One region of the Neisseria polysaccharea genome, then DNA from elsewhere that is predicted to be linked to it. Evidence: riboswitches for the same ligand, from Rfam matches in the RefSeq annotation. Region 1 holds a riboswitch; the other holds the start of a gene.

Region 1 (11,659 bases):
CGGCATCTGGTTCTGCCCGCATACCGGCGCCGACGGCTGCGGCTGCCGCAAGCCCAAACCGGGCATGATTGAAGACATCCTCGAACGCTTCAACGCCCAAGCTTCGGAAACTTGGCTGGTCGGCGACAGCCTGCGCGATTTGCAGGCAATCGATGCCGTCGGCGGAAAACCCGCGCTGGTTCTGACCGGAAAAGGCAAAAAAACGCTCTCCCAACACGGACATGAATTGCCCGAACACACACAGGTTTTCGATACCCTGCTCGATTTCTCACAATACATCATGCAGGAAAACGCCGCACCACAAGCCGACTGAACATACTGCATTCCGACAAGGCAAAACCATGCTCATCATCCGCAACCTGATTTACTGGCTGATACTCTGTTCCAGCCTGATTTTCCTCTTTCCCTTTATGCTGCTCGCCTCGCCTTTCCGGGACGGGGCGCACAAGATGGCGCGGGTCTGGGTCGGCATCCTCAACTGGTCGCTCAAACACATCGTCGGGCTCAAATACCGCATCATCGGCGCGGAAAACATTCCGGACCGCCCCGCCGTTATCTGCGCCAAACACCAAAGCGGCTGGGAAACGCTTGCCCTCCAGGACATTTTTCCGCCGCAGGTTTACGTTGCCAAACGCGAGTTGTTCAAAATCCCCTTTTTCGGTTGGGGTTTGAAGCTGGTCAAAACCATAGGCATAGACCGCAACAACCGCCGCGAAGCCAACGAACAGCTCATAAAACAGGGGTTGGCGCGCAAAAACGAAGGCTATTGGATTACCATTTTCCCCGAAGGCACGCGCCTTGCACCCGGAAAACGCGGCAAATACAAGCTCGGCGGCGCGCGCATGGCGAAAATGTTTGAGATGGACATCGTCCCCATTGCCCTCAACAGCGGCGAATTTTGGCCGAAAAATTCCTTTCTGAAATATCCGGGGGAAATCACCGTCGTCATCTGTCCGACCATCCCACACGCAAGCGGCAGCGAAGCCGAATTGATGGAAAAATGCGAACACCTCATCGAAACGCAACAACCGCTTATTTCCGGCAAAGGCCCATTTGCCGCCAAAATGCCGTCTGAAACCGCATGACCTCCTTGATCCACACTCTTTCAGACGGCATGGAACTGACCATAGAAATCAAACACCGTGCCAAGAAAAACCTGATTATCCGCCCTATCGGCACACATACCGTCAGTATCAGCGTCCCACCGCACCTGTCCGCCGCCGCCCTCAACCGCTGGCTGCGCGACAACGAAGCCGTCCTGCGGCGAACACTGGCAAAAACACCGCCGCACAATACAGCAAACCGGCTGCCCGAACATATCTGGTTCCACGGCAGGCAGCTTGCCCTCACCGCCCATCAAGACACGAAAATCCTGCTGATGCCGTCTGAAATCCGCGTTCCCGAAGACACGCACGACAAACAGGCGGCACTGTTGGCAACCTTTCTGAAACGGCAGGCTCAAAGCTACCTGCTTCCCCGCCTCGAACACCACGCCCGCACCACACAACTGTTCCCCGCTTCCTCCTCGCTGACCTCTGCCAAAACCTTCTGGGGCGTGTGCCGCAAAACCACAGGCATACGCCTCAACTGGCGGCTGGTCGGCGCACCGGAATACGTTGCCGACTACGTCTGCATACACGAACTCTGCCACCTCGCCCACGCCGACCACAGCCGCACCTTTTGGGAACTGACCCGCCGCTTCGCCCCCTACGCGGACGAAGCGAAACAGTGGCTCAAAATCCACGGCAGGGAACTTTTCGCCTTGGGTTGACGCTGCCCGGGCAGACATCCGCCAATTCAGGCTTCCGCCCAAACGGACATCCGGAAGGCAGCATCACAGCCGGCGGCACATACCGCTGCCGCCGCTTTCAGACGGTATTTTTTGCGTTTTTCGGGATGGAAGGGGAAGTGAAACGCCGTCAAACCGATAAATTTCTGCACCGACAGGTCTGGATTCCCGCCTGCGCGGGAATGACGGTTCGGGTATTTCTGACGATTCATCGAGCCGTAGGGTGAAATGTAGGGTGGGCTTCAGCCCAACGATTCCACCAATTTCACCGCATCAAAGGTTTTTGGGGAATAGGCGGTATTCGGCGGTTTCGGTTTCCGGCGGAGTTGGTGGGATTTTTGAAATCGTTGAAATTGGCGAAGTTGGTTGAAATCGGCGGAATTGCTTGGATTATGGGATTTGGTGGATGCGGTGGGCTGAAGCCCACCCTACAGCCCACCCTACAGCCCACCCTACAGCCCGCCACCTTACGCATCCGCCTTACGCATTTATCCTGCGCCTGCCGATATACCGCCATTCCCGCGCAGGCGGGAATCCAGGTCTGTCGGTGCGGGAACTTATCGGATAAAACGGTTTCTCCAACTCCGAGCCCTAGATTCCCGCTTTCTCGGGAATGACGATGAAAAGATTTTTGTTGCTTCGGATAAATTTTTGCCGCGTTGGGTTCTAGATTCCTGCCTTCGCGGGAATGACGGTAGAGCGGTTTCTGTTGCTCCCGATAAATGCCGCAATCTCAAATCCTGTCATTCCCTCAAAAACAAAAGACAGAAAAACAGAACCCTAAATCCCATCATTCCCATCTATGTGAATATAAAATTTTATTACTTTAATTATCGGTTGTTTCATCATTTTCACAAGCGAAAGAATGCCGTCTGAAGCCTTTTTTCCGGGCTTCAGACGGCATTTTTTGCTTGACGTTTTAGCTGTAAAGCTTCGCTCCTTTTTTGACGAACTCAATCGCTTTTTCTTCCATTCCTTGCTGTTGGGTTTTTTGCTTGTCAGCGTAGTCGCGCACTTCCTGCGTGATTTTCATCGAGCAGAATTTGGGGCCGCACATCGAGCAGAAGTGGGCGATTTTCGCGCCTTCGGCGGGCAGGGTTTCGTCGTGGAAACTTTCGGCGCGTTCGGGATCGAGACTGAGGCGGAATTGGTCGCGCCAGCGGAACTCGAAACGCGCCTTGCTCAGGGCGTTGTCGCGCAACTGTGCGCCCGGCCAGCCTTTGGCGAGGTCGGCGGCGTGGGCGGCGAGTTTGTAGGTAATAATGCCGGTGCGCACGTCTTCTTTGTCGGGCAGCCCCAAATGTTCTTTAGGGGTAACGTAACAAAGCATCGCCGTGCCGTACCAGCCGATATTGGCCGCGCCTATGCCCGAGGTGATGTGGTCGTAGCCGGGGGCGATGTCGGTAACGAGCGGGCCGAGGGTGTAGAAAGGCGCTTCAAAGCAGTGTTGCAACTCTTCGGTCATGTTTTCTTTGACGCGTTGCAGCGGCACATGGCCGGGACCTTCGATCATGACTTGTACGTCGTGTTTCCACGCTTTGCCGGTCAATTCGCCCAAGGTATGCAGTTCGGCGAATTGGGATTCGTCGTTGGCATCGGCAATGCAGCCGGGACGCAGGCCGTCGCCGAGGCTGAACGACACATCATACGCCTTCATGATTGCACAGATTTCGTCGAAATGCGTGTAGAGGAAGTTTTCTTTGTGGTGGGCGAGACACCATTTCGCCATAATCGAACCGCCGCGCGAGACAATGCCGGTGAGGCGGTTGGCGGTCATCGGCACATACCGCAGCAACACGCCCGCGTGTATGGTGAAATAGTCCACGCCTTGTTCCGCCTGTTCGATTAAGGTGTCGCGGAACAAATCCCAAGTCAGGTCTTCGGCGATGCCGCCGGTTTTTTCCAAAGCCTGATAGATGGGCACGGTGCCGATGGGGACGGGCGCGTTGCGGATAATCCATTCGCGCGTTTCGTGGATGTGCGCGCCGGTAGACAAATCCATAATCGTGTCCGCGCCCCAACGCAGCGACCACACCATTTTTTCGACTTCTTCGGTCAGGCTGGAGGTTACGGCGGAGTTGCCCAAGTTGCCGTTGATTTTGACGCGGAAGTTACGTCCGATAATCATCGGTTCGAGTTCGGGATGGTTGATGTTGGCGGGGATGATCGCGCGTCCGGCGGCGATTTCCCGGCGCACGAATTCGGGCGTGATTTGGTCGGGACGGGTCGGGATGTTCGCGCCGAAACTTTGCCCTGCGTGTTGTTTCAAAAGTTTGGCGTATTCCGGTTTTTGGGACAATTCGTCTAATTTTAAACGTTCGCGTATGGCGACAAATTCCATTTCCGGCGTGATAATGCCTTGGCGCGCGTAGTGGAGCTGGGTTACGTTGCGGCCGGCTTTGGCGCGGCGCGGGCGGGTGATTTGGTTGAAACGCAGATGGGCGGTTTTCGGATCGTGTGCGCGTTCGATGCCGTATTCGCTGGAGAGCTTGGGCAGGATTTCGGTATCGCCGCGTTCGTCCAGCCACGCCGTGCGGATGTGCGGTAAACCTTGTTTCAGGTCGATGTGTGCCGCCGGGTCGCCGTACACGCCGCTGGTGTCGTAGACGGGAATCGGCGGATTGGCTTCCGTACCTTGCGCCGTGTAGGTGTCGTCCTGACGGATTTCGCGCAAAGGCACGCGGATGTCGTCGCGGCTGCCTTGCAGATACACGCGTTCGGAGTTCGGATATTTGAAGCGGATGCCGATGTCTTCGCTCAAGTCGGCAAGTTCGCGCGCTTCGTTGCCGGAAGTTTTGGCGGTTTTTTTTGGTGTAGTCATAAAAAATGCTCCTGTTTTCTCGTTTAGAATAAAGAAACAGGAGCGTTTCGCGTTTTCAGACGGCATTTGAAAACCGATGCCGTCTGAAAGGCAGAATCCGTGAAAACTCCCCACGCAGGTATTATCCCGATCGGGTGTAAAGGGTATTTCTCAGCCGCCTGAACATCAGGCAGCACCCCTGTTTCGATGTTGGGCAAAATTAAAACACGGGCTTGGATTTTTGTAAAGAAAATAATATTTCAAATCAGGCATAAACCGACGGACGGCAAAATTTTATGATTTTTCGCGGAAGTAATGTTTGACAACATAAAAAATCTGCCGTATAGTTTCGTTTTCTGACGCGGGATGGAGCAGCATGGTAGCTCGTCGGGCTCATAACCCGAAGGTCGTAGGTTCGAATCCTGCTCCCGCAACCAAATATCAAACCCCTCGGTTCAATGCCGAGGGGTTTTGTTTTGCCTGTTTCCTGCCACCTCCGTTTTTTGCCGGATTTTCCTTCCTGCCGCAATATCGGAACGGCAGCCCGCCGTCTGTTTGCGGTTGCAAATTCAGGCGGTTTGGCTACAATCTTCCGCATTATGTTCAAGAAAGCCGACTATGCCGACCGTCCGTTTTACCGAATCCGTCAGCAAACACGACCTTGATGCCCTATTCGAGTGGGCAAAGGCAAGTTACGGTGCAAAAAGTTGCTGGAAAACGCTGTATCTGAACGGCCTGCCTTTGGGAAACCTGTCGCCGGAATGGGCGGAGCGCGTTCAGAAAGACTGGGAGGCAGGCTGCTCGGAGTCTTCAGACGGCATTTTCCTGAATGCGGACGGCTGGCCGGATATGGGCGGCCGCTTGCAGCACCTCGCCCGAATATGGAAAGAGGCGGGACTGCTTCACGGCTGGCGCGACGAGTGTTTCGACCTGACCGACGGCGGCGGCAATCCCTTGTTCGCGCTCGAACGCGCCGCTTTCCGTCCGTTCGGACTGCTCAGCCGCGCCGTCCATCTCAACGGTCTGACCGAATCGGACGGCCGATGGCATTTCTGGATAGGCAGGCGCAGTCCGCACAAAGCAGTCGATCCCGGCAAGCTCGACAATACTGCCGCCGGCGGTGTTTCCGGCGGCGAAATGCCGTCTGAAGCCGTGTGCCGCGAAAGCAGCGAAGAAGCCGGTTTGGATAAAACGCTGTTTCCGTTTATCCGCCCGGTATCGCGGCTGCACAGCCTGCGCCCCGTCAGCCGGGGTGTACACAATGAAATCCTGTATGTATTCGATGCCGTCCTGCCCGAAACCTTCCGGCCTGAAAATCAGGATGGCGAAGTGGCGGGTTTTGAAAAGATGGACATTGGCGGCCTGTCGGATGCTATGTTGTCCGGACGCATGATGCACGATGCCCAACTGGTTACGCTGGACGCATTCGACCGTTACGGATTAATCGCCCCGAACCACCCTCTGTCGGGCTGGCTTCGCGGCATCAGGACTTAGGAACCGGTATGCTCAAATTGAACAAAGTCTGCAAACGCTTCGGCAATAAAACCGTCGCCGATGACATCTGCCTGACTGTCGGGCACGGCAAAATACTTGCCGTTTTGGGACAGTCTGGCTGCGGAAAATCCACCCTGCTGAATATGATTGCGGGGATTGTCCGTCCGGACGGCGGCGAAATTCGGCTGAACGGGGAAAACATTACCCGTATGCCGCCCGAAAAACGCCGTATTTCTCTGATGTTTCAAGATTACGCGCTGTTTCCCCATATGAGTGCGCTGGAAAATGCGGCATTCGGTTTGAAAATGCAAAAAATGCCGAAAGCCGACGCCGAACGCCTTGCCATGGCGGCACTTGCCGAAGTCGGGCTGGAAAACGAGGCGCACCGCAAGCCTGAAAAACTTTCCGGAGGCGAGAAGCAACGGTTGGCACTGGCGCGCGCTTTGGTTGTCCGCCCTTCCCTGCTGTTGCTGGACGAATCGTTTTCCAGTTTGGACACGCATTTGCGCGACCGGCTGCGCCGCATGACTGCCGAACGCATCCGCAAGGGCGGCATCCCTGCCGTTTTGGTGACTCATTCGCCCGAAGAAGCCTGTACGACGGCAGACGAAATCGCCGTGATGCATGAAGGGAGAATTCTACAATACGGCACGCCCGAAACATTGGTCAAAACACCGTCCTGCGTGCAGGTCGCCCGACTGATGGGGCTGCCCAATACCGACGATGACCGCCATATTCCGCAACATGCGGTGCGTTTCGACCAAAACGGCATGGAGTGCCGCGTATTATCCCGTACCTGTTTGCCCGAATCGTTCAGCCTATCCGTCCTCCATCCGAAACACGGCATCCTGTGGCTGAACCTCGATATGCCGCACGCCGGTGAAATATCGGGAAACGATACGGTACGCATCCATATCGAAGACAAGGAAATCGTCCGTTTCCGTTGATGCTTCCTTAAAAACAAAATGCCGTCTGAAAAACCTTTCAGACGGCATTTTTTTACCAAAGCAGCTATATTTTTTCTAAGGGCGTTATTTGACTGCAATCTTTTTCTATTGTCAACAATATTTATTTCCGCACTTTGGCTTCGGCTTCCTCCCCTGCCGGCGCGCTGTTCATCTGTTTGATCAGCTTTTCCGCCTTTTCCTCGTCCTCGCAGCGGACGATTTTGGCAATATCGTTTTCGAGCTGTGCGATATTGCTGTTCAGGATGATGTTTTTGACGGGCAGGATGTTGTTGGGATTCATCGAAAAACGGCGCAGCCCCATACCCAATAAAACGCGGGTAAACGCCGTGTCGCCCGCCATTTCGCCGCACACGGACACGTCTTTTTCCATACGGTTGGCGGTACGGATGACGTGTTGCAGCATTTTCAACACGGAAGGATGTCCGGGCTGGTAGAGGTGGCTGACGCTGTCGTCGCTGCGGTCGACGGACAAGATATATTGAATCAGGTCGTTGGTACCGATGGAAATAAAATCGACCAGTTTTAAAATGCTGCCGACGGTCAACGCGGCCGAGGGGATTTCAATCATGCAGCCGACACCGACATCGCCGAAGGCTTCACCGCGCTCGGTAAGCTGCCGCTGGGCAGTATCCAAATGAATCAGGCATTGGCGCACTTCGGACAAGGAGGTAATCATCGGCCACATCATGCGCACGGGACCATGTACCGCCGCACGGAGGATGGCGCGCATCTGGGTGCGGAACATGACCGGTTCGGCAAGGCACAGGCGGATGCCGGTCATGCCCAGTGCGGGGTTGAGGCTGCCGTTGGGGGTGGCGTTTTGACCGAACCAGCGGGGGTTTTTATCCACGCCTAAATCAACGATTCGGATGGTCACGCTTTTGCCTTTCATTTTTTTGACAATCGCGCTGTAAACTTCATACTGTTCGTCTTCAGACGGCATCGTATCGCGGTTCAGGTAAAGAAACTCGCTCCTGAACAACCCGATGCCGTCTGCGCCAAGATTGTGCAGCAATTTGACATCTTCGGCTGATTCTATATTGCCCAAAAGCTCGATACAGACCCCGTCGGCGGTAGCAGCGGCGGTCTTTTTGAGCTTGTTCAACTCGCGTTTGTGGCTGCGGTATTCGCGGGCACGGCGGCGGTATTCGTTCAACACCGACTCATCCGGCGAAATAATCAATACGCCGTTGATACCGTCCACGATGACTGTTTCGCCTTCGGTAATCAGTTTGCGCGCGTTGTGCAGCCCGATGACGGAGGGAATATCCAAACTCCTGCCCAAAATCGCCGTATGACTGGTCGGACCGCCGACATCGGTTACAAAAGCGGCAATCCGCTGCTCCTTGAATAAAACCGTATCGGCAGGCGAAAGGTCGTGCGCAATCAGCACGGTTTCGTCAAACAGGTTGTCGGCAACATTTAAATCGTTGCCCTGCCCAACCAGGTTGTTGTGGATGCGCTGGACGACTTGCAGCATATCCTGCTTGCGTTCGCGCAAATAGGCATCGCCTATGCCGTCAAACTGGGCGGCAAGTTTGTCGCTCTGCTGCTTCAATGCCCATTCGGCGTTGATTTTTTGTTCTTTTAAAATATCGACGGGTTCGCGCGACAAGGTTACATCGGTCAGCAGCATCAGGTGCAGCGAAATAAACGCGCCCAATTCGGTCGGGGCGTTTTCGGGAATCGCGCTGCGCAGCTGTTCCAACTCTTTGCGCGTGGCTTTGATGGCGGCATCGAAACGGGCGGCTTCGGTGTCGATGAGCTCGTCTGAAACGTCGTATTGCGGCACTTCAGCCGTGCCGCGCGTAATCAGGTGGGCTTGTCCGATGGCGATGCCTTTGCCCGCGGCGACACCGTGCAGCACGATACTCATTATTCGCCCTCGCCGAAGTAGTCGTTGATTAAGTCGGTCAATGCCTTCATGGCGGCGGCTTCGTCCAAGCCGTCGGTTTCCAGCTCGATGACGGTGCCTTTGGCGGCGGCGAGCATCATTAAGCCCATGATGCTTTTGCCGTTGACGCGGCTGCCGTTTTTCGTAACCCAGACTTCGCTTTGAAACTGAGACGCGGTTTGGGTGAACTTGCTGGACGCGCGGGCGTGAAGTCCGAGTTTGTTGATGATTTCGATGGATTGTTTGAGCATTTCGATTCCCGTTTTATGTATATCGGCAGCAGACGCCGTTTAAAATGTTTTCTTGTCCTACCGCTCCTTCAGGCGGCATCATGGTTTTTCCGGCACACCAAATCGTCCGGTGCGGACATGATGGCGAAAATGCCTTTTACCGCCGCTTCCCTGACACTCTCGGTGAAGGCGTCAAGGTCTTCCGCCGTCGGCGAATATTGGACGGCCTTAATCATCATCGGCGCATTCAGGCCGGTCAGAATGGCCGATTTGTTTTCGCGTACAAGGCGGCGGGCTGCATTGCAGGGGGTCGCACCGAAAATATCGGTCATAATCAGCACGCCGTCGTTGTCGGGAAATTCCTGAAGCGCGGCAATGGCGTTGTTGATGATATCGTCTTGGCCTTCCGTCGGCTGCACGCCGAGTATGCGGACGTTTTCAGGCAGCCCGCTTGGGAAAAAATGATGTGCCAGCTTGCGGTAGGCTTCGCCTATGGTTTCGTGTGTAACGATTAAAAGCCCTATCATGGTATATATGCGTCCTGTTTATAATTCTTCTGCAACCTGCCGTATAAACGTTATGCCGTCTGAAAAACATTCAGACGGCATGCCTGCCTATTTGCCGTTCAGTGCGTAAATCTCGCCTAGATTGCGCCAGCAGCCTGCCGCATCCATGCCGTAACCGAAAACATAACGGTTCGGCACATCCAGTCCGACATAATCGGCTCGGATAGGCTTGGGTTTGTCGATCAGCTTGTTGGCGAACACCGCCGAACGGCAGCTTGCCGCACCCATTTCCAAAAGTTTGGCTTGAATGGCGGACATCGTATGCCCTTCGTCTAGAATATCGTCCAACACGACCACATGCCTGCCTCGGATTTGTTCCGCATCGGGCATACGTTCCCAGTTGAACACGCCGCCCTCCAGCTTATCGCCGTAACGGGAAACATGAACATAATCAAAATCTAAGGGAAAGCGCAACAGCGGCAACAACTGGCCCGTAAACACCACCGCCCCACCCATCACGGGCAGCAGCAACGGATATCTGCCGCCCAAATCGCGCGTAATCTCATCCGCTACTTTTTGCAGTGCGGCGCGGCATTGCCCTTGGTCGAACAAAAGATCGGCGTTTTCAAGCATCGCCTGTGTTTCAAGGCGTTTGGTTTCTAAATCGGTCATATGTCGGAATCAGTCGGTAAAAGGAAAATTATAAACCAAAGTATCGGATGCCGTCCGAACCGTCCTGCTCAGCGGTCGGTACGCACGCGCACGAAGGTGGCGAATTTCGGCGTACCTTTCTGCGTAAAGCCACGGTAACGGTAGGTAATCAGCGTACCGATTTTAGGTGGGTTGTCGCGGTCTTTGTCTTTGAAGCCGCTGCCAATGCGGAATTCGCCGTGTCGGTTTTTACAGCCGACCGCACCCAGCCGTCCGGCATTGCGCCCTTTGCCTTCATAGTGCCGCGTTACCGTGCATTCGTCGTCGTATTGACTTTTCAGCTTCAATAATTGGCTGCTCCTGCCGCCGCTATAACGGGATTCGGGCTGGCGCAGCATCACGCCTTCGCCTCCCTGCGCTTCGATTTGTTTTAAAAAGTCCATCGCGTGCTGCCGGTCGCGCACTTTGATTTGCGGGATGATGGTAATCGGCGCGTTCGGATGCGTTTTCAGCCATTGCGTTGCGACTGCCAAACGTTGGTAAAGGTTGCCCTGCGCCTTGGGTACGTCGAAAACGTGCAGGCGGATGCCGCGCCAATCTCCGGAAGACGAACGCACGGCGGCGGAAATCTGCTCGAACTGACCGCGTCCGCTGTACAATTCGCCGTCCAAAGGATAAGGCGGAAACTGCGCGGTAAAACCTTTGGGCGGAGCAAACGCATAGCCCTGACGGCTTATCAGGTGCTTTCCGTCCCAATAGGCGCGCACGCCGTCGAGTTTCTCGCTCATCACCCAGCCTGCAATCTCTTGGTCTTTGTATTCCTGCGCCAGCATCAAATCCGCCGCGCCTGCCGATGCAGGGATGAAAACCTCCGTAAAAATCGGTATGATGCCGCCGATTATCTTCTTAATCACCTGATTCCCCCAATATCAAAACAGGCGGCAAACCGCCATAAAACAAACGGCAAACCCGATGCCGTCTGAAAACCGTTTAGGAACACGCCGATGACCCTACGTTACGAAATCCTCCCCGTTACCCCTTTCCGCCAAAACTGCACCCTGATTTGGGACGACGAAAGCGGCGAAGCCGTCCTGACCGATGTCGGCGGCGATGTGCCGTTCCTGCTGCAAGCGTTGGCAAACCGCAAACTTACGCTCACGGCAATCTGGCTGACGCACGGTCATTTCGATCACGCGGGCGGCGTGGTCGAAATGTTGAAAACGCATAAAGTCCCCGTCCTCGGTCCGCACCGCGAAGATGAATTCCTGCTCCAATCGCTGCCGCAAACCACCGCGCAATACGGATTCCCCGTCTCGCCCGCCTTTGC
Region 2 (11,659 bases), on a different contig from region 1:
CTTGATGCCTTCGCCGAATACGTCGTTTGCCTTGTCGCGGTTGATGACGCCCAACATCATAAATACGGCGAAACCGAGCATCGCGCCCAACACCAGCGAGTCTTCATACATCAACTGGATGGCAAAGCATACGGCAATGGCGGCGGCGGCGGCCAGGCTGCGGTAGGCGGACGGCTGCGGACGGTTTGCCGCATCGGCGTTGCCCGCCGTATCGGCATTGTTGCTTTGGTACAGGCGCGGTTTGCGGTAGTGGACAAACGCCAGCAGGAGTCCGGCCAGCATTCCCAACGCGGGAATCGCCATTGCCGCCATCACGTTGATGTTTTTCACATCAAGCTGCGGCGCGGCGGAATGGATGTTGCCCAACAGGATTTCGTTCAAAAAAATCGCGCCGAAGCCGTAAGGCAGGAACATATAAGTCGTAACCAGCCCGAAAGTGATGACGCACGCAATCAGACGGCGGTCGATTTTCAGGCGGTTGAACACCAAAAGCAGCGGCGGAACAATCATCGGGATAAAGGCAATGTGGATGGGGATGATGTTCTGACTCATAATGCCCATCACAAGGATGATGGAAAGCAGCAGCCATTTGACCGCGCCCTCGCCCGAACGCACGCTGTCGGGCATACCGCCCCGGTTCAGCTTGCGGACGACCGCGCCGGCAAGCTGCTGCGGCAGGCCGGAATGGGTAATCGCCATCGCAAACGCGCCGAGCATCGCATAAGAAAGCGCAATTTTCGCGCCGCCTTCCAAACCTTTGTTGAACACGGGGATAATCCCCGCCTGGCTGACCTGTCCCGCCGCATCGGCAATGTTTTGCAGCGGCATACCCGCCACCGCGCCGCCGACAAACGCGCCGACCGTCAGGCTCAATACCACGTGCACGCGCGACAGCGACAGCACCAGCATCACGATTACGGCAACTACGACTGCATTCATTGTTTATCGCTCCAAACCTATAAATGTTTACATATCGAAACACATCATAACCCAATAACGGGAAACCCGCCAATTTTGCAAACAATTATTTCAAATGCTTCATATACTTCCCCAGCGTAACCCTGTCCAAACCCGCCAAATCCGGCAGGGTTTCCACTCCTGAAAAACCATTCTCCGCCAACACGCCGCGCACCGCCGCGCCCTGATCGAAACCGTGTTCCAGCAACAAAAAACCGCCTTCCGCCAAACGGTCGGGCGCGCCTTGCGCCAAGGTACGGATGCAGCTTAGGCCGTCTGAAAAGTCGGTCAGCGCGATTTGCGGCTCAAACCGCAAATCGCCTTGCGACAAATGTTTATCACCGTTTTCGATATAGGGCGGGTTGGACACGATGATGTCCCATTTCCCTTCAGACGGCATATCGGTGTCGAACCACGAACCGTATGCAAATTCGACCCGCGCGCCCAAATCTGCCGCATTTTTCCGCGCCGTTTCAAGGGCGGGCGGGCTGATGTCGGATGCGCGCACAAACGCATCGGGGCGTTCGAGCGCGACGGTTACGGCAACCGCGCCGCTGCCCGTCCCCAAATCCCACACGCGCCCGTTTTCGGGCAGGCGCGCCAATACGGCTTCGACCAAATGTTCAGTTTCGGGGCGCGGAATCAGCACGCTCGGATTGACTGTAAAGCGTCTGCCATAAAATTCGCGCACACCTAAAATATAGGCAACCGGCTCGCCGTTCAGACGGCGTTGCGCCAGCCTGTCCGCCCGCTGTCGGACTTCGTCCGGCATTTCTTCCCCGCCCCGCGTCAACAACTGCACACGCGTATATTCCGAAACATATTGCAGCAGCATTCTTGCTTCAATTTTAGGCAGTTTTGACAAGCCCAACCATTCGTCAAACGTCATTTTTTATCCCGTCTGCCGCCGATGCGGCTCGAACATTTTTTCCGGCTTTGCGGCACGCTGATTCAGAAAATATCATTTTGCATTGAAATTATATAATAAAGAAAAACACCTTATCGCCGTTCCGATACCGTAGGAATTTATCCGAATAACAGAAACGCTCCGCCGTTATTCCGCGCAAGCGGCAACAACGGAATAAATAAAAAAACAATGACATAGTTGGTTTTCCTTTGAATTTGCGATATTTGCGGCGGCTGAAAAAAATCCGCACCCGCCTTCAAATGCGGATGCGGATTTTCTTGTCAAACAAACTTATTCCGCCAACAATGCTTCCGGTTTGACTTTTTCGCCATACACGGGCAACAGGGTTTTTTCATAAGCGGCTTTCAGACGGCCGTCTTTTTTCATGGCGGCGATTTCGCCGTTGACCCAGTTCAGGAGGTCGGCGTTGCCTTTTTGAACGGCGGGGGCGATAAATTCGGCAGGGCCTAAATTACCGATGGCGACTTCAAAATCCGGGTTTTCTTTCGCCCACGCCCACAGCAAGGCGTTGTCGTGGGCGAGTGCTACGCCGCGTCCGTCTTTCAGCGCGTCGAAGGTTTCGGTGTTTTGGTCGAATTTCAATAATTTGACTTCGGGATGGTTTTTGGTGAAGAAAGCGTCGGCGGTCGTGCCTTTGTTGACCAGCAGGGTTTGGTCTTTCAGTTGCGCGATGTCGGTAATCGGTTTGCCTTTGGGGGAAACCACGCCCAACGCCACTTTCATATAGGGATCGGCGAAATCGACGGCTTCGGCGCGTTCGGGAGTTTTGGTGAAGTTGGCGAGGATGAGGTCGACTTTGCCGGAGCGGACGTATTCGACGCGGTTTGCGGCCTCGGTTAAGACGAACTCGACTTTGTCGGGGCTGCCGAGCAGGTCTTTGGCGAGGTCTTTGGCGATTTCAACGTCGAAGCCTTGGTTTTTGCCGTTGGCATCAACATAGCCGAACGGGGGCTTGTCGCCGAATACGCCGATGCGGATCACGCCTTTTTCCTTGATGGCGGCAACGGTTGCCGCACCGCTGCTTTGTGAAGATTGGGCATCGCCGGAGCCGCTGCTGCCGCCTCCGCAGGCGGTCAGACCGACGGCGATGGCGGCGGAAGCCAACAGGGCTTTGAGTTTGGCGTTCAGTTTCATTGGGAATCTCCTTTTTGAATGTTTGCTTGGGATGAAATGCCGTCTGAAAGGGGGTTCGGACGGTTTGCGGTAAATCAGTAGTCCATACCTGCCAGAAATTGGCGGGCGCGTTCGCTTTTTGGTGCGGAAAAAAAGGTTTCGGGGTCGGACGATTCGACAATGCCGCCTTTGTCCATAAAGACGATGCGGTCGGCAACTTTGCGGGCGAACCCCATTTCGTGGGTTACGATGAGCATACTCATCCCTTCGCGGGCGAGTTCCAAAACCACTTCCAAGACTTCGCGCACCATTTCGGGGTCGAGTGCGGCAGTGATCTCGTCCAGCAGGATGACTTCCGGATTCAGGCACAGGGCGCGGACAATAGCGATGCGCTGTTTTTGTCCGCCGGAAAGTTCGCGCGGATAGGCGTTTTTGCGGTCGGACAAACCGACGCGTTCCAATAATTTGTCAGCTTGTGCTTCCGCTTCGGCGCGGTTGCGGTTTTGTACTTTTACCGGGCCTAAGAGGATGTTTTCGATGACGGTCATATGGGCAAACAATTCATAGCTTTGAAAGACCATACCGACTTTTTGCCGGGCGGTTTGCCAGGAAACGTCTTTGCCGAATTCGCCGATGCCGTCCATCACGATGCTGCCGCCTTGGTGCGGCTCCAAACCGTTGACGCAGCGCAGGAGGGTGGATTTGCCGCAGCCGGACGGACCCAACAACACAATCACTTCGCCTTTTTCCAAGTCCAAGTCTAAAGATTGGATGGCGGTTACGCCGCCGTATTGTTTGTGCAGGTTGCGGATGCTCAATAAAGCCATATCAGTGTTCCCATTTTTGTTCCAGCTTTGCCGCCAGCAGCGACAGCGGCCAGCAACATAAAAAATACAGCATAAAAATCAGTCCATAAACCCAAAATGAAGCATTGGGCTGCGTCAGCAGCGAGTTTTCAATAATTTGCTGCCCCACTTTGACCACTTCAATCACGCCGATAAGCGAGGCGAGCGAACTGGTTTTAATCATTCGCGTAAACAAATTAACCGCCCCCGGCAAAGCGCGGCGGACACTTTGCGGCAATTCGATGTATCGGAACACTTGGCGGCGGCTCAAGCCGAGCGCAAGACCCGATTCGACCTGGTGTTTTTCAATCGATTCCAGTGCGCCGCGCACCAAATCGCCCATTTCGGCGATGCCCCAAAGCGTGAAAACCCAAACGCAGACCCAAAATCCGCCGATGTGTATGCCCGTCCACACGGACAAACCGAAATACAGTCCGAACAACCACACCAAAATCGGCACGATGCGGATGGTTTCGAGATAAAACCGTCCGATAAAGCGGACAAGCCGGTTGCGCGAACGCAAAACCAAACCGAACAGCGTGCCTAATACGCAAGAAGCCGCAACAGAGATTAAAGAAATTTGTGCCGTTAAGAGCAGGCCTTCGCCCAACCGTGCCGCATTTTTTCCTTCAAACAGCCATTCAAACGCCATATTTCGCACTCCGTATGCGGTTTTCCAATCGCCGTACCAACAAAGATACAGGCAGCAGGATAATCAAATAAGCGGCAAACAACAAAAACAAAGCCTCGTTGGTTTTGTAGTCCATACCAATCACATCTTTGGTAACAAACAACAATTCCGCAATACCGACCGCGCTGATGACGGATGTTTCTTTCATTAAAAACAATATATTGGCGGCAACAGCCGGAAAAGCGACCGCCCAAGCCTGCGGAAATTCGACATAGCGGAACACTTGAAAGCGGCTCAAACCGATTGCCTTGCCCGCTTCTACCTGCCCTTTTGGTACGGCGAGGATGCCGGCGCGGACGGCTTCCGCCATGTAGCTTGCGCCTAAGAAAACCAGTGCGATTACGCCGCAGGTGAAACCGTCCCATTTAATGCCCATTTTCGGCAGGCCGTAATACAGGAAAAACAATTGGATCAGCAGGGGCGTATTGCGCGACAGCTCGATATAGGCGCGTGCCAATGCGTAGAAGGGGCGGATGCGGTATGCTGTAACCACGGCAACGGGCAGGCCGAACAGCAACGACAAAACGATGCCATATACCGACAATTCCAGCGTCAGCTTTGCCGCATCGGCGAATTTGGGTACGGCATCGATTAAATAAGGCCAGTTCATCAGAATCAGAAATCAGCTTAACGAAAGGCGGTATTTTAATGAACTTGCAAGATAATGTTAAAGAATGCTTGGGAATATCAAACATCGGAAAAAAGAATAAGGCGATGCCGTCTGAAAACCTTTCAGACGGCATCGTACCGGATTCCGCGTCAGATTTCGCTACCGCCGACAGTCAGTCCGGCATCAATCCGCAAGGTCGGTTGTCCCACGCCGACGGGGACGCTCTGCCCTTCTTTGCCGCACACGCCGACACCGCTATCCAACGCAGTATCGTTGCCTATCATGGAAACGTGTTTCAGCACTTCGGGGCCGTTGCCGATAATGGTCGCGCCTTTGACGGGATATTGCAGCTTGCCGCCTTCCACCCACCACGCTTCGGATGCACTGAACACGAATTTGCCGCTGGTAATGTCCACTTGTCCGCCGCCGAAGTTAACGGCGTAAATGCCTTTGTCGATGGACGCGATGATTTCGTCGGGTTCGTAGCCGCCGTTTTCCATAAAGGTGTTGGTCATACGCGGCATAGGGGCGGAAGCGTAACTTTCACGGCGACCATTGCCGGTCGATTGCGTGCCCATCAGGCGGGCATTGGTTTCGTCCTGCATATAGCCAACCAAAATACCGTCTTCAATCAATACAGTGCGGCGGGTTTCGTTGCCTTCGTCGTCGATATTGAGCGAGCCGCGTCTGTCGGCAATATCGCCTTGATCCACAACGGTAACGCCTTTGGCGGCCACGCGCTCGCCGATTCGTCCGGAGAAAACGCTGGTTTCTTTGCGGTTGAAATCGCCTTCCAAACCATGTCCGACCGCTTCGTGCAGCAACACGCCAGGCCAGCCGTTGCCCAAAACGACGGTCATCTCACCGGCAGGCGCAGGACGGGATTCGAGATTAATCAGGGCTTGTTTGACAGCGGAATCGACAAACTGCCGTACCAAAGTTTCATCGAAATAAGCCAAGTCGTAGCGTCCGCCGCCGCCCGCGCTGCCCTGCTCGCGACGCTCGCCCTGTTTGGCGATGACGGTAACGTTCAGGCGCACCATCGGACGAATATCCGCAGCGTGTTTACCGTCCAAACGGGCGATGTACACCATATCGTATTCGCAGGTCAAACCGGCCATCACTTGCACGATACGCGGATCGGCGGCTTTGGCGATTGCTTCGACTTTGTTCAACAGCGCGACTTTGGCGGCGGAATCGAGGCCGGCAATGGGGTCGGACGCGGAACAAACCGGCTTGCCGCGCGTTTCAGACGGCATTTTGGCGGACACCTTGCCGCCTGCCGCCCCAATCGCACGGACGGCGCGGGCGGAACGGTTTATCGAATCGATGCACAGGCTGTCGGCGTAGGCAAAGGCGGTTTTATCGCCCGAAACGGCGCGCACGCCCACGCCCTGATTGATTTGGAAGCTGCCCGATTTGACGATGCCTTCTTCCAAATGCCAACTTTCATAGGCGGTGCGCTGGCAGTAGATGTCGGCATAATCGACGTGGTGCGCGCCGATGATGCACAGGCTTTTGGCGAGCAGTTCGGGGGAAAGGCGGTTGGCTTCGAGCAGCCGTGCCTGTACGGCGGAATAGGTCGGATGCATAGTGTCGGCGCATAAAAAATCAGGGGCTTGATTATACGGCATTTGTTATATAGTGGATTAACAAAAACCGGTACAGCGTTGCCTCGCCTCAGCTCAAAGAGAACGATTCTCTAAGGTGCTCAAGCACCAAGTGAATCGGTTCCGTACTATCTGTACTGTCTGCGGCTTCGTCGCCTTGTCCTGATTTTTGTTAATCCACTATAGAAATGCGCCGTGCCGCCGAAAATGTAAGAATTTTGCCAACGCACGTTGCTTTGTGTAAACTTAAAGCCTTCTTGTCGGAGTGCCGCCCATCGGGCGGCTGAGATTGCGAAAGCAGAATCCGTAGAACCTGTCGGGGTAATGCCTGCGTAGGAAACAAAACCTCCCTGCCCTTTCGGGCTTCCGTTCCCTCTTCCGCACTTCCCCGCCCCATTTTCATGTTTCTTAAGGACTTGATATGTCGGGCAATGCCTCACAACAACCCTCACCCGCCGCAGCGGCGGCACGCCTTTTTTCCGACAAATCGCGATACCTGCAAAGGAACCCGTCATGACCCGTATCGCCATCCTCGGCGGCGGCCTTTCCGGAAGGCTGACCGCACTGCAGCTTGCAGAACAAGGTTATCAGATTGCACTTTTCGACAAAGGCACCCGCCAAGGCGAACACGCCGCCGCTTATGTTGCCGCCGCCATGCTCGCGCCTGCGGCGGAAGCGGTCGAAGCCACGCCTGAAGTCATCAGGCTGGGCAGGCAGAGCATTCCGCTTTGGCGCGGCATCCGATGCCTTCTGAACACGCACACGATGATGCAGGAAAACGGCAGCCTGATTGTGTGGCACGGACAGGACAAGCCATTATCCAGCGAGTTCGTCCGCCATCTCAAACGCGGCGGCGTAGCGGATGACGAAATCGTCCGTTGGCACGCTGACGACATCGCCGAACGCGAACCGCAACTCGGCGGACGTTTTTCAGACGGCATCTACCTGCCGACCGAAGGACAGCTCGACGGGCGGCAAATATTGTCTGCACTTGCCGACGCTTTGGACGAACTGAACGTCCCTTGCCATTGGGAACACGAATGCGCTCCCGAAGACTTGCAAGCCCAATACGACTGGCTGATCGACTGCCGCGGTTACGGCGCAAAAACCGCTTGGAATGCTTCTGCCGAACACACCAGCACCCTGCGCGGCATACGCGGCGAAGTGGCACGGGTTTACACACCCGAAATCACGCTCAACCGCCCCGTGCGCCTGCTGCACCCGCGTTATCCGCTCTACATCGCCCCGAAAGAAAACCACGTCTTCGTCATCGGCGCGACCCAAATCGAAAGCGAAAGCCAAGCCCCCGCCGGCGTACGTTCAGGGTTGGAACTTTTATCCGCACTCTATGCCGTCCACCCCGCCTTCGGCGAGGCGCAAATCCTCGAAATCGCCGCCGGACTGCGCCCCACGCTCAATCACCACAACCCCGAAATCCGTTACAGCCGCGCCCAACGCCTGATTGAAATCAACGGCCTTTTCCGCCACGGCTTTATGATTTCCCCCGCCGTAACCGCCGCCGCCGTCAGATTGGCAGTGGCACTGTTTGACGGAAAAGACGCGCCCGAACGTGATGAAGAAAGCGGTTTGGCGTATATCCGAAGACAAGATTAAAGCCGTCTGAAAGGAACCCCATGACCTTCCCACCCGTGAAATCTCCGCTCAAATTCTACGCCGTTGTTCCCACCGCCGATTGGGTGGAGCGCATGGTCAAAGCAGGTGCCGACACGGTGCAACTGCGCTGCAAAACCCTGCACGGCGATGAATTGAAACGTGAAATCGCCCGCTGCGTCGCCGCCTGCCGTGGCAGCCGCACGCAGCTTTTCATCAACGACCACTGGCGCGAGGCGATAGAAGCGGGCGCATACGGCGTGCATCTCGGGCAGGAAGACATGGACACCGCCGACCTTGCCGCCATAGCCGCCGCCGGTTTGCGCTTGGGTTTGAGTACGCACTCCGTTGCCGAACTCGACCGCGCCCTGTCCGTACACCCCAGCTACGTCGCCAGCGGCGCGATTTTCCCGACCACGACCAAGCAAATGCCCACCGCCCCGCAAGGCTTGGACAAACTGCGCGAATATGTGAAACAGGCAGGCGGCACGCCCGTCGTCGCCATTGGCGGCATCGATTTGAACAATGCTGAAGAGGTATTGGCAACCGGCGTTTCCTCACTCGCCGTCGTCCGTGCCGTTACCGAAGCGACAAACCCCGAAGCCGTGGTTAAAGCGTTTCAGGCTTTGTGGAATGAATAAGGTCGTCTGAAAATAATAAAGTCTAAAACCAGACGTACCAAATAATATATTTACAGAGGAATTTATTTTTTATTTTATTCATTTTTATCATATTTTAAAATTTTAAAAAGATACATAAGGAGCAATTTGATAACAATGAAACCAAGAGAGTTATGTGAAAAAGCATGGCAAGAAATAGCAAGTAAATTTCCTGATTTTAAGATAATTTCTAAGGGGCAGAAATTAAAGAGAGTATCTAAAAACAGGGATATTACATTTGAAATCTATTTTCAGGCTGATAGGCACAATTATCAGTGTAGCGTGCAATTTATTCCACATATCGCCATTTACTCAAAAGATATGAAAAAGGCAAATATCAATAATGGTTTTATATATGGCGGAGAGTTGGGGAGCTTGATAAATAGAAAACCTTGGATTTGGTGGCAGTTAGCAGGAGCAAGCTATAAATATACGGTAGAGGATGTTAGCAAACTTATAAGGGAGCATATAATACCGTTATTTGACGATTTTGAGGACACAGAAACCAATATTGAAAAAATTATAAATGAGGATATGAATGACTATAATTTATTGTATTACATCTATTATTTTAGCGGAAAAGCTAAGGCGCAGCAGTATTTTAATAAAATAATCAAAAAAGACAAATTAAGAAAAAAGTATATTGGTTTTTATAATTCTTTGAATGAATTACCAAAGGAAAGCATTTCATTAGACATATGTGAATTTGTTGGAGATACTATGATTAAATTTGCCTATATTAATGGGATTGAAATAGAAAAATAATAAATAATTGAACATAAAAATATTAATGGACGCAAATGTTGCAGGTTCGCTTGCAACCCAACATTTACAAAGGTCGTCTAAAAACCTCTATAAACACCGAAATATCGAGAAACCATGAACATCATCTTAAACGGCGAACCCGCCGAACTTCACGGCACGACCGTTGCCGACCTCATCGCCCAAACCGCGCCGCAACAGCCTTTTGCCGTGGCGGTGAACACCGTTTTCGTCCCCAAAGGCGCGTATGCGGAAACGGTTTTGAACGAAAACGACAAAATCGATATCGTCCGCCCCGTCGTCGGCGGCTGAATGCCGTCTGAAGCCCCAAAGGCACGCCGCCGGCTTTCAGACGGCATCGTATCCCAAACATATCAAGGAATTTTTATGCTCACCCTATACGGAGAAACTTTCCCCTCGCGGCTGCTGCTCGGCACGGCTGCCTACCCGACCCCTGAAATCCTCAAACAATCCGTCCGTATCGCCCAACCCGCGATGATTACCGTCTCATTGCGCCGCGCGGGAAGCGGCGGCGAGGCGCACGGTCAGGGGTTTTGGTCGCTGCTTCAAGAAACCGGCGTTCCCGTCCTGCCGAACACGGCAGGCTGCCAAAGCGTGCAGGAAGCGGTAACGACGGCGCAAATGGCGCGCGAAGTGTTTGAAACCGATTGGATAAAATTGGAACTCATCGGCGATGACGACACCTTGCAGCCGGATGTGTTCCAACTTGTCGAAGCGGCAGAAATCCTGATTAAAGACGGCTTCAAAGTGCTGCCTTATTGCACCGAAGACCTGATTGCCTGCCGCCGCCTGCTCGACGCAGGCTGTCAGGCGTTGATGCCGTGGGCGGCCCCGATTGGCACGGGTTTGGGCGCGGTTCACGCCTACGCGTTGAACGTCCTGCGCGAACGCCTGCCCTACACGCCGCTGATTATCGACGCGGGCTTGGGTTTGCCCTCACAGGCGGCACAAGTGATGGAATGGGGCTTTGACGGCGTGCTTTTGAACACCGCCGTTTCCCGCAGCGGCGATCCGGTCAATATGGCGCACGCCTTCGCACTCGCCGTCGAATCCGGACGGCTGGCATTTGAAGCCGAACCGGTCGAGGCTCGCACCAAAGCGCAAGCCAGTACGCCGACAGTCGGACAACCGTTTTGGCATTCGGCGGAATATTGAAAAAGGCGGCAAAAATGCCGTCTGAAGGCTTCAGACGGCATCGTGGCTCAAAACGGCGGCAGCCTGAAACGGACAAACCGCCATTCCCCGGCATCACGGCTTTGTCGTGAGGAACAGGGAAACCGGCCGGAAAACCTTGCCGCCCGCCCCGACACCGCAACCAACGAAACATCCGGCCTCCACGGTGCGCAGGCTGCCGCGCAAGCCCCAAGTACGGCAACAGAAGAAGCGTTTTGTTGTTGTTTGAATACATTTAAAAATACCTAAAGCCATCCGTAAGCCTTCATCCGCAACGGTTTTACCGCTTTTGCATCCCCGAATCCACGCTCAAACACCCCCGAATGACAACCCTGTCCGCGCCAAATTGGACGGATGTTCAAACACGGGCAACCTTATTTCTGTCAGGCACGAAGCCCTCAGCTATGCCTGCCGACCCCGATTTGTCCGGCACAATGAAAGTTTGCCGACCCAAATCACAAACATCGGCGAATAGTTTAATTTGTTTATTTTTCATAGCATTACAAAAAATCCACATTTATTTTTAAATTTTTATTGATAATTATTATTATTAGCGTATAATTAAAACCACTCGGAAGTCGTCAATTCCGAACCATTAAACACTGTATTCCCTCATCATTCACTTTCACACTTGGAGTCGGCATATACGAGACATACATTCCCTTTTTATATATCAGAT

The links. A riboswitch is a leader RNA that binds a small molecule or an ion and turns the genes downstream of it on or off. The one in region 1 is predicted to bind thiamine pyrophosphate.
Region 2: another riboswitch for thiamine pyrophosphate. It lies ahead of RDY34_RS06830 (FAD-dependent oxidoreductase); the one in region 1 lies ahead of thiC (phosphomethylpyrimidine synthase ThiC).

What each region holds. Positions count from the first base shown of each region.
Region 1 is NZ_CAUJNZ010000016.1:14,228-25,886, reverse strand. It holds gene gmhB (D-glycero-beta-D-manno-heptose 1,7-bisphosphate 7-phosphatase) at 1-313, shown strand, start outside; gene RDY34_RS09265 (lysophospholipid acyltransferase family protein) at 342-1,085, shown strand; gene RDY34_RS09260 (M48 family metallopeptidase) at 1,082-1,771, shown strand; gene RDY34_RS09255 (hypothetical protein) at 1,798-1,941, opposite strand; gene thiC (phosphomethylpyrimidine synthase ThiC) at 2,709-4,610, opposite strand; TPP riboswitch at 4,701-4,800, opposite strand; tRNA gene RDY34_RS09245 (tRNA-Met) at 4,950-5,026, shown strand; gene RDY34_RS09240 (NUDIX hydrolase) at 5,208-6,083, shown strand; gene RDY34_RS09235 (ABC transporter ATP-binding protein) at 6,092-7,030, shown strand; gene ptsP (phosphoenolpyruvate--protein phosphotransferase) at 7,152-8,927, opposite strand; gene RDY34_RS09225 (HPr family phosphocarrier protein) at 8,927-9,196, opposite strand; gene RDY34_RS09220 (PTS sugar transporter subunit IIA) at 9,265-9,702, opposite strand; gene RDY34_RS09215 (hypoxanthine-guanine phosphoribosyltransferase) at 9,790-10,353, opposite strand; gene RDY34_RS09210 (DNA ligase) at 10,422-11,246, opposite strand; gene RDY34_RS09205 (MBL fold metallo-hydrolase) at 11,337-11,659, shown strand, end outside.
Region 2 is NZ_CAUJNZ010000009.1:1,017-12,675, forward strand. It holds gene RDY34_RS06795 (Na+/H+ antiporter family protein) at 1-939, opposite strand, end outside; gene prmC (peptide chain release factor N(5)-glutamine methyltransferase) at 1,025-1,846, opposite strand; gene RDY34_RS06805 (amino acid ABC transporter substrate-binding protein) at 2,156-3,019, opposite strand; gene RDY34_RS06810 (amino acid ABC transporter ATP-binding protein) at 3,094-3,825, opposite strand; gene RDY34_RS06815 (amino acid ABC transporter permease) at 3,827-4,495, opposite strand; gene RDY34_RS06820 (amino acid ABC transporter permease) at 4,485-5,144, opposite strand; gene tldD (metalloprotease TldD) at 5,294-6,778, opposite strand; TPP riboswitch at 7,006-7,110, shown strand; gene RDY34_RS06830 (FAD-dependent oxidoreductase) at 7,268-8,368, shown strand; gene thiE (thiamine phosphate synthase) at 8,389-9,006, shown strand; gene RDY34_RS06840 (DUF4304 domain-containing protein) at 9,142-9,789, shown strand; gene thiS (sulfur carrier protein ThiS) at 9,904-10,098, shown strand; gene RDY34_RS06850 (thiazole synthase) at 10,174-10,962, shown strand; gene RDY34_RS06855 (hypothetical protein) at 11,056-11,235, opposite strand.